DNA from 3 places in the Pseudoalteromonas sp. RB2-MNA-CIBAN-0110 genome. Region 2 is predicted to be linked to each of the others. Evidence: predicted binding sites of a transcription regulator. Region 2 holds the regulator's gene; each other region holds the start of a gene.
What was found. The regulator sigma-54, encoded in region 2, starts transcription at its own class of promoters, with help from an activator protein. The targets are predictions, from matches to a motif close to GTTGGCACGNNNNTNGNNT.
Positions count from the first base shown of each region.

Region 1: a site for sigma-54 is predicted at 1,738-1,756, ahead of fliE (flagellar hook-basal body complex protein FliE). Genes of this name have one in related genera too.
Region 3: a site for sigma-54 is predicted at 1,784-1,802, ahead of AAEY68_RS02235 (BON domain-containing protein). Genes of this name have one in related genera too.

Region 1 is NZ_JBEOOQ010000010.1:53,476-57,739, forward strand. Features, by position in the region: gene AAEY68_RS07320 (sensor histidine kinase) at 1-176, shown strand, start outside; gene AAEY68_RS07325 (sigma-54-dependent transcriptional regulator) at 173-1,639, shown strand; gene fliE (flagellar hook-basal body complex protein FliE) at 1,796-2,128, shown strand; gene fliF (flagellar basal-body MS-ring/collar protein FliF) at 2,149-3,864, shown strand; gene fliG (flagellar motor switch protein FliG) at 3,857-4,264, shown strand, end outside.
Region 2 is NZ_JBEOOQ010000014.1:70,632-74,895, reverse strand. Features, by position in the region: gene rapZ (RNase adapter RapZ) at 1-598, opposite strand, end outside; gene ptsN (PTS IIA-like nitrogen regulatory protein PtsN) at 617-1,069, opposite strand; gene hpf (ribosome hibernation promoting factor) at 1,074-1,361, opposite strand; gene AAEY68_RS09155 (RNA polymerase factor sigma-54) at 1,387-2,886, opposite strand; gene lptB (LPS export ABC transporter ATP-binding protein) at 2,956-3,681, opposite strand; gene lptA (lipopolysaccharide transport periplasmic protein LptA) at 3,678-4,223, opposite strand; gene lptC (LPS export ABC transporter periplasmic protein LptC) at 4,213-4,264, opposite strand, start outside.
Region 3 is NZ_JBEOOQ010000002.1:198,957-203,220, reverse strand. Features, by position in the region: gene suhB (inositol-1-monophosphatase) at 1-109, opposite strand, end outside; gene AAEY68_RS02245 (VOC family protein) at 386-802, shown strand; gene AAEY68_RS02240 (LiaF domain-containing protein) at 847-1,509, opposite strand; gene AAEY68_RS02235 (BON domain-containing protein) at 1,838-2,404, shown strand; gene AAEY68_RS02230 (YqaE/Pmp3 family membrane protein) at 2,477-2,635, shown strand; gene AAEY68_RS02225 (hypothetical protein) at 3,014-3,511, shown strand; tRNA gene AAEY68_RS02220 (tRNA-Ile) at 3,767-3,843, shown strand; gene AAEY68_RS02215 (5-carboxymethyl-2-hydroxymuconate Delta-isomerase) at 4,164-4,264, opposite strand, start outside.

The DNA of each region.
Region 1 (4,264 bases), on a different contig from region 2:
TTGAACCATTTTTTACTACAAAAAGTCAGGGCACAGGTTTAGGGCTTGCTGTAGTGAGTTCGGTTGCTAGTGCGCACCAAGGTCGTGTTGATGTGACCAATAATACGCAGGGTGGTGCCTGCTTTAGTTTGTTACTGCCTATTAAAGCAACATCTAAACTAGAGGGGTCATTATGAGTAACACTATTTTAGTTGTCGAAGATGACGCAGGGCTTCGTGAAGCCTTAATAGATACCCTTGAAATTTCGGGTATTGAATGTGTTGCAGCCAACAGTGCTGAGCAAGCAATGTTACTGCTTAAAAAAGATCAATTTTCGCTTGTTGTAAGCGACGTGCAAATGGGCGCAATGAGTGGACTGGATTTACTACGCAGTATTAAATTAAACCACCCTGATTTACCTGTATTGATGATGACGGCGTACGCCACAATTGACGATGCGGTAGAAGCCATGCGCCTAGGTGCAATTGACTACATGGCTAAACCATTTGCACCTGAAGTGCTGTTAAATATGGTGAGTCGTTATTTGCCTGAAAAAGCAAAAGAAACCGACGGACCTATTGTTGCTGACCCAACTAGTATTCAATTATTGGAGCTTGCGAGTAAAGTAGCACGCTCTGATGCAAGTGTGATGGTACTTGGCCCAAGTGGTTCAGGTAAGGAAGTACTTGCTCGTTATATTCATGATAAGTCGAGCCGATGTAATGAGCCATTTGTGGCGATTAACTGCGCGGCAATTCCTGAAAATATGCTCGAAGCCACGTTATTTGGTTACGAAAAAGGAGCTTTTACGGGCGCGATTCAAGCATGTCCGGGTAAGTTTGAGCAAGCACAAGGCGGTACTATTTTACTTGATGAAATTACTGAGATGGACTTAGGGCTACAAGCTAAACTTTTACGCGTGCTGCAAGAGCGTGAAGTAGAGCGTTTAGGGGGTCGTAAAACAATCCAGCTCGATGTACGTATTTTGGCAACCAGTAATCGTGATTTAAAAGAAGCCGTGTCTGAAAATCAGTTTAGAGAAGATTTATATTACAGGCTTAATGTTTTTCCACTAATGTGGCGACCATTGTGCCAACGCCCAGGCGATATTATTGTATTGGCTAAGCATTTAATTGAGCGCCATATAAGTAAAAGCAAAGAGCCTATGGCGTATTTAGATAAAGCTGCCGAGCAAAAGTTACTGGCTCATGCATGGCCTGGTAATGTGCGCGAGCTTGATAACGTTATACAACGTGCGCTTATACTGCGCACGGGTAACACAATAAACGAGCATGCTATTTTTATCGAAAACTTAGTATCTAATAACTTTGTTATGGAGCCATCATTGGCACCAGCGCAAACAGTATCGCCAACAGAATTAGCTCACGCAGATAAAGGCGTTGATAAAAGCACGCTAAGCTCTGCATATTATGATGAAAAATCGCATGCCGAGGATGAGCCTAAGCAAGGTTTACTAGCGGCAGATACCGGTAGCTATAAAGATGAGCTTAAAGACAAAGAGCATCGCATTATTTTAGAAACCCTTGCACGTTGCCAAGGCAAGCGTAAAGACGTTGCCGAAACGTTAGGCATAAGCCCACGAACTTTACGTTATAAACTAGCACAAATGCGCGATTTAGGTATTTCACTTCCTGCATAACCTCCTATAAACCCTAAGTTTGCGCTGCGAACTTAGGGTTGTCAAAACTCTGACTAACACAAATCAAAGTTAACCTATTGTATTTTAATGATTAATTATTTGGCATGCTTTGTGCTTTATTACTTGTAAGAGTTCACTGCGTGTCAGAGATAAATTATGAAAATTCAAAACAGTGCTGTATTTCAAGAAATGCAATCAATGGCTTTAGAAGCCGGCCGTAATAATCAAATAAATAAATTGCCGACTCAAGTTCAACCTACTTCTACTTCCCAGTTTGGCGACATGCTAAGTGATGCACTAAATTCAGTGCATGGATTACAACAAGATGCCGCGCAAAAAGTAACAGCAGTTGAGATGGGTGATCGAAGTGTATCGCTTGCTGAAGCGATGATTGCTTCTCAAAAATCGTCAGTTGCTTTTGAGGCTACAGTACAGGTTCGTAATAAACTTGTTGAAGCTTATAAAGAAATCATGAACATGCCTGTTTAATTAGGTAGTGGAGAATTATTGTGGCGCAATCTAACCAATCTACAGACCTAGCACTTGCTGGTGGCGGTATTGACCAAAGTGGTGGTGATGATCAACAAGAACAAAAGTCAGGCTACTTAAGTGCTTTAAATGGTGTTGATGTATTGCGCCAAGTAACATTGGTTATAGCATTGGCTATTTGTTTAGCTATCGCGATTTTTATTATTATTTGGGCTCGTCAGCCAGATATGCGCCCGTTAGGCAAAATGCAAACTGAAGAGCTGATTCAAACGCTCGACTTTTTAGATGCGCAACAAATTGAATATCAACTAGATGGCAACGTTGTATCGGTTGATGAAAGCGAATACCAAAACATTAAATTGTTAATGACCCGCGAAGGGTTAGATCAAGGCCCTGCATCTGGCTCTGATATAATTATGCAAGATATGGGCTTTGGTGTAAGCCAACGCTTAGAGCGCGAACGCCTAAAACATGGTCGAGAACAGCAGTTAGCACGCACCATTGAAGAACTTAACAACATTACTCGCGCCAAAGTATTGTTAGCTATTCCTAAAGAAAACGTATTTGCGCGTAGAGAGAAAAAACCATCAGCAACTGTTGTATTAACGCTTAAGCGTGGTCGCTCACTCGACCGTGAAGAAGTAGACTCTGTTGTTGATATGATTGCTTCAGCAGTACAGGGTTTAGAGCCTATGCGAGTTACTGTTACCGATCAAAATGGTCGATTACTAAATTCAGGTTCGCAAAGCTCATTAGCAGCACGCTCTCGTAAAGAATACGATTTAGAACGTAAGCGCGAACAAGAGTACCTTGAAAAAATAGACAGTATTTTAATACCGGTTGTTGGGCTTGCAAACTATACAGCTCAAGTTGATTTGAGTATGGACTTTAGCTCGATTGAGGAAACTCAAAAGCGTTATAACCCAGACCTACCAGCGGTTAGAAGCGAAACCACATTTGAAGAAAATAACATTGGCGGCCTAGCTGTTGGTATTCCAGGTGCACTTACAAATCAGCCACCGTTAAACTCGAACATTCCTGAGGTTGCGGGGCAAGGTGGTGCAGGCACAGCTACATCACCAACACGCAGCCACAAAGAAGCCACGCGTAATTATGAACTCGACACTACAATTTCTCATAAGCGCCAGCAAAGTGGTGTAATACGTAGAATAAGCGTATCAGTTGCTGTTGACTACATTGCTAAAGTGGGAGAAAACGGCGAAACAACCATGACTCCACGTTCGGTAGAGGCATTGTCAAATATTCGTCGCTTACTACAAGGTGGTGTAGGTTTTGATATGCAACGTGGTGATGCACTTGAAGTAGTGACAGTGCCGTTTGTACGTGAAGAAACAAATTTAGCAATAGAAGTGCCACTGTGGGAACAAGACTGGTTTATGAAAATAGCCCGCCTTGTATTAGGCGCCTTAGTTATCATTGTATTGATAATGGCAGTAGTAAAACCAATGCTTAAGCGCTTAATTTACCCAGACGATACACTAGAAGAATACGACGAAGATGCATTAAGTTCAGGCGTAGATATTGGCGACAACACGCTTGATATGCTAAATAAAGACTTTGATTCTGCTTCGGTTGGTTTCTCAAGTGATGGTACACTGCAGTTACCGGATTTACATGGCGACGAAGATTTACTTAAAGCAATTCGTGCCCTTGTAGCTAACGAACCAGAACTATCATCACAAGTAGTCAAAGCGTGGTTAACAGAAGATGACTGATCAAGAACAAAAACAACTCCCGCCAGCCTTTGATGTTGATAAGCTAGATGGGGTAGATAAAGCCGCTATATTACTTTTGAGTTTATCAGAAGAAGATGCCGCGCAAATCCTTAAACACTTAGAACCTAAACAGGTGCAAAAAGTGGGTATGGCGATGGCTGGGTTACAGGACTTATCACAAGCTAAGATTAGCGCTGTACACAACTTGTTTATAGAACAAATTCAAAGCTTTAGTACCATTGGTTTTCAGTCAGAAGACTTTATTAAAAAAGCGCTTACAGCAGCACTTGGTGAAGACAAAGCCGCTAGCCTTATTGACCAAATTGTTATGGGCTCAGGCGCTAAAGGTTTGGATTCATTAAAATGGATGGACTCTAAGCAGGTAGCAAACATTATTCGT
Region 2 (4,264 bases):
CATTTAAAGGTTTTAATTCAGGTTCCCAATGTGGATTGGGTAAAAAGCGTGCATCAAATACGTAATCTGCTTCTTTTGGTATACCGTATTTAAAACCAAACGATTCAAACGTGACAATCAGTTGCTTATCTTTTTTACCTAAAATCTTTTCACGAATAGATTCAGCAAGTTGATGAACGCTTAAATCAGTTGTATCTATCATAAAGTCGGCGCGGGTGATTAATACATCAAGTAATTCTTTTTCTTTTTTGATGGCTAAATCAAGAGGCAACGAGTCAATTGATAGTGGGTGTAATCTACGAGTTTCAGAAAAACGTTTGATCAATGTTTGATCGTCGCTATCTAAATAAAATAAAGTAGGTTTTGCAAAGCCAGGCAAGTATTCAAGAATATCGTTAAATTCATCTTGTTGCTTAGGGATGTTACGCACATCAATGCTAACAGCAATTTTATCATAGCTATCAGACACACTGCGAACTAATGAAGGAAGCAAGTTAACTGGAATATTATCTACGCAATAATAACCTAAATCTTCTACAACGCGTAAAGCAACCGACTTTCCAGAACCAGAGCGGCCGCTTATGATAATTAACTCCATTTAACACCCTTTATAAAACTATGATTGATTGACAATAACTTGGTAAAGCTCAGTATCTGATTTTGCACTGCGTAACTGTTTACAAAAATCTTTGTTGTTTAGTTTATCAGCAATGGTTGCTAGAGTCTTTAAGTGCTGCTGGTTATCGCCATCTGGTACGATGAGTGCGACGAAAATATCAACAGGGCGATTATCGATTGCATCAAAATTTATTGGAGTTTCGCTAACGAGTACTAAAGCCAAAGGCTCTTCTGCACCGCTCATTCTTCCATGAGGAATGGCAATGCCACGCCCTATACCTGTACTACCGAGTTTCTCTCTGCTCATTAAAGCATTAAGAATATCTTGTTGCGGTAAATACGGAAGTTTGTCGTGAGCAAGTTCGCTAATGAACTCTAAAATTCTTTTTTTGCTATTAAAAAGGACCGCAGCTTTGCTGCAGTCCTGGCATATAAGTGAGCTTAATTTCATCATATTAGTGTCGAGCAAGCTTCTCTTTGTGTTTAATTACTTGTCGATCGAGCTTGTCGATCAACGAGTCAATGGCGGCATACATATCTTGATGTTCTGTAGAGGCAAATAGCTCAGCACCGCTTACGTGTATGGTGGCTTCTGCTTTTTGATTTAATTTTTCTACATCGAGAATGACATGAACATTATTAATATGATCAGAGTGTCTTTCTAGCTTCGCAAATTTGGTATTAATATAGTCTCTTAGTGAATCGGTTAATTCTACGTGACGACCAGTTAAGTTTAGTTGCATAAGCATTACCCTCTTTTTTTGCGTCTTAAATCAAACTTTTACGTTGATTTGACGGTGGAATAGCCAGAGATTCGCGGTATTTTGCGATTGTACGTCTCGCTACTTTAATTCCTTGCTCAGCCAATATATCCGCTATTTTGCTATCACTCAATGGTTTTGCTGAATTTTCTGCTGCGATTAATTTTCGGATAAGCGCACGGATTGCTGTAGATGAACATTCACCACCGTTTTCGGTGCTTACATGGCTTGAGAAAAAATATTTAAGCTCAAATATACCACGGGGTGTGTGCATATACTTTTGGGTTGTTACGCGCGAAATTGTTGATTCGTGCATTTCTACCATTTCAGCAACATCATTTAAAACCATTGGTTTCATGGCTTCAGGACCGTGTTCAAAAAAGCCTTGTTGTTGCTTAACAATACAATTTGTTACTTTTAATAGCGTGTCGTTTCTACTTTCTAAGCTTTTAATAAACCATTTAGCTTCTTGTAAATGCGAGCGAATAAACTGGCTGTCACCACTGGATTTTACAGTGCGAGACATTGCCGCGTATTGGCTATTAACACGAATTTTAGGCATGCTGTCTGGGTTTAACTCAACAACCCAGCGGCCTTTGATTTTTTTAACTGACACATCAGGAATAACATACTCAGATTCTTCTCTTACAATAGTATCTGCAGGTTTAGGGCTAAGAGTATGTATTAATGTCATTACTTCTTTAAGCTCTTCTTCTTTGAGCTTAGTTTTCTTCATTAATGTACGATAGTCACGAGCAGCTAATAAATCAATATGCTCGGTTAAAATCATTTTTGTTTCATTAATGTAAGGTGTTTCTTTATCAAACTGGTTTAGCTGAATACACAAACACTCTTGTAAACTACGTGCAGCAATACCAACAGGATCAAACAGTTGGATGCGTTTTAATACAGCTTCAATTTCATCAAGTTCGACTTCGTTATCATCTTCGTTTTCTTGATTAAAGCTTTCTAAAATCTCTTCGCAGCTTAGTGTTAAAATACCTGAATCATCGACGGCTTCTACAATAGCAATAGCAATAGCTTCGTCTGTAGGGCTAAATGGCGTTAGTTGTAACTGCCACATTAAATACTCATGGAGCGTTTCAGTAGAGGCGCCTTGGTATATTGATTCGTCTTCAGGCATCGGACCCGATGATGCTGCTGGGGCGGCACTCATGTACTCATCCCAACTAACATCCATAGCCATGTCGTCACTTAGCGTGTCTTTTGCAAGTGCTTCACCACTATCTTGTTCGTATTCGCTTGGAGCATCATCGGCAGATGCGCTAACAGTTATGTCATCTGTATCTGCTTTTTGCTCGTTTTTACCTGCAGCGTCTTCTGAATAGTCTGCTTCTTCAACCTCTAATAGCGGGTTGCTGTCGAGAGCTTCTTGTATTTCTTGCTGGAGATCCAATGTACTGAGTTGCAACAAACGAATAGCTTGTTGCAGCTGTGGAGTCATTGTAAGTTGCTGGCCCATGCGCAGCTGTAGTGATTGCCTCATGTATCTCTAACAATCCTTTTATGTTGTTATAATTAATACTAGCAGATGCTTAAAGACATGGCGTAAATGTTACAGCCTAAATTGCTCGCCTAAGTAAACATCGCGTACTGTTTTATCATTTAATACGTGTTCTGGAGTACCTGATGCAATCAGCTCCCCATGAGAAACAATGTAGGCTTTTTCACAAACATCAAGGGTTTCTCTTACGTTATGATCGGTAATTAATACACCAATCCCACGATTTTTAAGATGTTCTATTATTTTCTTTATGTCTAACACCGAAATCGGGTCAACACCTGCAAATGGTTCATCCAGTAATATAAATTTAGGATCTGCTGCCAGCGCACGTGCTATTTCAACACGACGACGTTCGCCACCTGACAATGCCATGCCTTGGCTATCACGAATGTGTTGTATGCTAAATTCATCTAATAATTTATCGAGAGTGTCTTCTCTAGCTTGTTTATTTAACTCTTTGCGCGTTTCTAAAATGGCCATTAAGTTTTGATAAACAGTCAGCTTTCTGAATATTGAAGACTCTTGCGGTAAGTAGCCAATGCCTAATCTAGCACGACTATGCATAGGTAAAAGAGTAATATCGTTATCGTCTATCGATATTTTACCTTTGTCGCTAGGTACAAGTCCTACTATCATATAAAACGTGGTGGTTTTACCTGCGCCGTTAGGGCCAAGTAAGCCAACAATACTGCCAGCTTTGACTTCAAGGCCGACGTTTTTTACAACTTCACGGCCTTTATAGCTCTTTGCTAATAGCTCTGCTTTTAATGTGCTCATGGTTGACCTTTGTCGCTTTTTTTACTTTTTTTAGTCTCGATTGGCACTAAAATTGTGTGAACGCGGTCAGTTGAGTTTTCATCTTTTTCGGCACTGATTAGCTGCTGCTCTATATCGTAGGTAATGCTTTTAGCATTTATTTTTTGTCCCGCTTGCGATACTTGTGCATTACCAACAAGCGTTAAAAAACGCTTAGATACATCATAACGTACTTCGTCAGCACTGGCGCTCATAGTCGTGCCATCTGATTGCTTTTCTTCAAAGTGCGCAGGGCTACCTGTAGCAATTAATAATTGTTTATTATCACCAAGTTCATCGCGTTTATGTACTTCTAAGCGGTCGGCTGTGATACGGCGATTACCGTGAATAATTTCAACGTTTTTCTCAAAAATCCCGACATTAGCTTTTAATTGACCTTCTTGCTTATCGGCGCTTATTGAAATTTGATTTGCAGTCGGTTGCGTGTTTTGCTCTGCAGCACTACTATTAAACGCTAGTATAAGTGTAGGAATAATAAGTGATTTTAATATTTTATTGGTCATAATATATGGTTCGCGTATGGTTAATTAGTTTTATCACTTCG
Region 3 (4,264 bases), on a different contig from region 2:
TAGCGCCTTTTTGTTGCACTTCAACTTTTGATAAATCTTCACTTGCGCGAAGTAAAATTTTGCCTGCGTTGCGCGCAGCGCGAACCGCAATGTTTAACATTGGATGCATGGTATTACCTTTGGGTTGTAAAAGAACGTTTATATATTTCAGCCGGCGTATTTTAGCGACTTTTGACATAAAGTAAACAATAAACCCCAAATACTTATGTTTGTTTTTTATACAAGATTGAAAAGTGTCTATATTTTTAAAAAATAATAATGAGCAATTAATAAGTCACTATGTTCCTTTGTGTGTTAATTAAATTGAATTAATTTTAAATAACGCTTTACCTAAAGTTAGCTTGAGGTTTTATCGTGCCCCTAACTTAATTGATAGGACAACATTATGTATTTAGAGCACGTAAACTTAGTCGCGAGTGATATAGATAGTATGCTTAAATTTTATCGCGCTGTATTTCCACATTGGTCGATTAGAAGTGAGGGCAGAGGCGATTGGCATGGAAAACCAAGACGCTGGGTACACTTTGGAGATGACACGCATTACATTGCGATAAGCAGCCATGGTGAGGGTGAAAACAGAAACTTATCGGGCCATCAAATTGGTTTTGCACACTTTGCTTATGTAACTAATAATTTAAGCGCAGTAGTAATGCGCTTAAATAAAGTGGGTTTTACAGTAAGCAAGCAAGGTAGCGAGAATCCTTTCAGAAAGAATGTCTACTTTATTGATCCTGCAGGGTTTGAAGTTGAGTTTGTAGAGTATTTAAGTGATATACCAAGCGAGCGAAATAACGATTTATAATAAAATACTAAGCAGCACGCTAAAGTGCTGCTACTCAATTATAGTTAGCGGCTATTACTACCCGTGCCAAACTGGGTTTTTAGCTCATTTGCAAAGCTCATAAATTTTTCTTTAATTGTGCGCTTTATTTTTACTTCAACCGATCCCATAACTGCCTTTCCTTCAATATGAATAGTAGGACCTTGGCGTTTGTTAAGCGACACAGATTTATTTTCAAGACTACTTAAAATACAAAACATTTTAGACACTACATTTACATGCTCTGGTACGTAAATCTCATCGCTACCAAAAATACAGTTAACGTGAATAGTTACATTTTGATGCGCAAAAATGGCATCAGTAAAATCAAGTACCACCGATCCCATAAAGTTACTTAAATATATATTTTTTGGGACAACCCACTGACCGCTTCGTTCGTTAGAGCCTAAAATACTGCGTAATGTAAAGTCATCATCACTGTTCTGCTGTGCGCTATAATGTGGTTTAAATTGCGATTGTTTTTCTGCTTTATATTGCTGATCGGTATTAAGTGTTAAGTCTTCTACTAAGGCTAGCAGTGCTTCGTTATTAGGTGCATCCATCGCGCTATCGAGTCGTCTCTCAAATGCATCAACAGAAATAACCCCATGACTGTAATTATAAATTAATTGATCAATTACTTGTTCGCGTACTTGCTCTATCGGGCGGTCTTCAACTTTTACAGACATGGGGCATTCCTTATTATATTTACTATTGATATTGCTCTTGATGTTTATATGCAAAGCACGCACCAAATATAATCACCTTAATTATCAGTAGGTTAATTTATAATGATGTTTTTTATTTTGTTATATTAACGATAGATTAACCAAAAATGCAATTATCTAGCTATTTTCACTATTTGAGAAAGTTTTACCGAGTAGCCTGTAAATAGTTACACAACTATAGATAATGACTCACTCAAAAATTAACTCAACCTGTTGAAATTTAAGTATAAATAAAGTTGGCCCAAAGCTCGCATTAGTTAAAGTGTCTTTAATCAAAAGGAGAAAGATTATGAAAACATTTAACAAGTCTATTATCGCAGCTCTAGTTCTTGGTACTACGGCTATGGGTGCCCAAGCAAACAGCTGGGAAAACGAAAGTAAAGATGCTTGGATTGACGGTAAGGCAGAAACAGTTCTACTTATGAACACTAATCTAAACAACTTTGACATTAACACTGATGTAAAAAATGGCAAAGTAGTACTTACAGGTAAAGTTAATAGCGAGCTTGATAAAGAGCTAGCAGAAGAACTTGTACTTAGCTTAGATGGTGTATCTGATGTTGATAACAGCCTTACTGTTGTTAAAAGCATGGATACCAAAGATAAAAGCAATGACATGATGGACGATGATGATAACGACCTAACGGACGCTAAAATCACCACTGTAATCACAACTCGCTTCCTGTTTGACTCAGAAGTTGGTGGTACAGACATTGATGTTGATACCGACAATGGTATTGTAACTCTGAACGGTTCAGTAGAGTCTGAAGCTGAAAAACAACTAGCAGTTAAAATTGCTAAAAATGCTGAAGATGTTCGTGACGTAGTTGATAAACTAGCTATTGTTGCTGAATAATACAGTATGGTTAAGGCCCACTAACACTGGGCTTTACGTCTTTTTAATGCTTAATTTAAATGGAGTTTAGTCATGGATATTATTCGTATAATACTTTCGGTTTTATTACCGCCATTAGGTGTGTTTTTGCAAGTTGGCTTAGGTATGCATTTTTGGTTAAATATTTTATTAACACTGCTAGGTTATTTCCCAGGGTTAATACATGCAATCTACATTATTGCGAAAAAATAATGACAGATTATATATTGTGTAAGCCGACTACTGAGGGCTAATGATACAAGTGCCCCAGTACTGTTCGGCTCACAATATTAGCTTTTAAAGTAAATATTTTTTATCAAAATCTAATTTTTAATTTACTCAAACTAAGTGATTTATTTCTTGTAACTCACTCCCAAAATACCCTCAGCCAAACCATTGTTTACTTCAATTAAACTTTCTAACTAACTGCAGTGTTCTGATTCTGTATTGATGCTAGTTAGGAAATCTTTAACATTAGTTTGTTTATATATCTACAATACGCGATTAATTACTCTATTATTTAGTGACAATATTACCATCACTTCTAGTGTTATCATTAAACCAAGCTTTTACGCATATTGAGGTAGCTAATTGAATATTCGACTTATACTGTCAGGCGTTGTGTCATTCGTTTTCTATTTTAGCTGGGCCTACTGGGCAAACAGTTCGGCAGATATTGCTAAATCGGTCACGCTTCAAGCTGCATTAGTACAAGGTTTGTATAGTGGATTTGTAACGCTGTTTTTTACTTTTATTTTAGAAAAGGTCGTCAACAAGTATAAGTTTAGTTATGTAACGCTTGCGTTTGTAACTCCAATTATTTGTATGTTTCATTCTAAAACACCACAAAACGTAGCAATACGACAAAGCTTCAATAATGCAATTAACTCTAGCGCCTCGTATTTAGGTAACAAAAAAATAGCAGGTGTACTTTTTGCGCCTATTATTCCGATTACTGTTCAATCGAGCTTAGTGATTATGGTGAATGTAATTAATCAGACACCTAATTTGGCACTTACAGTGGCCCCAAGCATATTTTTTACAGCCTTGTATGCCTACACATATATGTTAGCTTTACTTAAAAAGTAGAGCGTTAAATACAAAAGACTACATGTGGGAGGAAGGTTTTTATAATTTAATGCAGAGAATATCATCGGGAATATCTTGTATTTTATGCTTATACCCACCTAAAAGATTACTATTTAAGCAGTTAGCTTACTGATTGTTAAAATAAAGGTGTTTGGTAGTGACAAGCACCTAAAAAGTTTTTATACTGCAACCCGCTTTAGTCGCTCTGTGACTGAACGCTTCAAAAATTAACTGCCTAGCAGTTATATAAAAGTTGGCCCCTTAGCTCAGTTGGTTAGAGCACACGACTCATAATCGTTAGGTCCCCAGTTCGAGTCTGGGAGGGGCCACCACTTTTGCAAACTTTCCAAAAAATACCTACTCAAATTATTTAAAGCTACATGAACTTAATATCGTGTAATTTATTATTCTTTATTTACCTCTAATAATAAATATAATTTAAATAAAGTTAATCCATAGATTAAGCTAAGCTTTCTTAAATTTGAAAGAGTGCGAATGCACTATTAAATTCCAGCGTTAAATCGGACGCTATTCATGCTCTGTTTTGTAAATGACAATGAGCTGCACCTGATTTTAGAATACAAAAAAAGCCCCTATTGGGGCTTTTTACTTACTAGTGTTTACTTTTATTGCTCAAAACTACAAGAGTTAACTAATTTTTACGGTATATCTCATGCTCAATATCGTAAATATTTACGCTTAAACTGTCTGATGCTCTGCAGTATGTTTTTAAGCATGAAAGTAGCAGTTCGC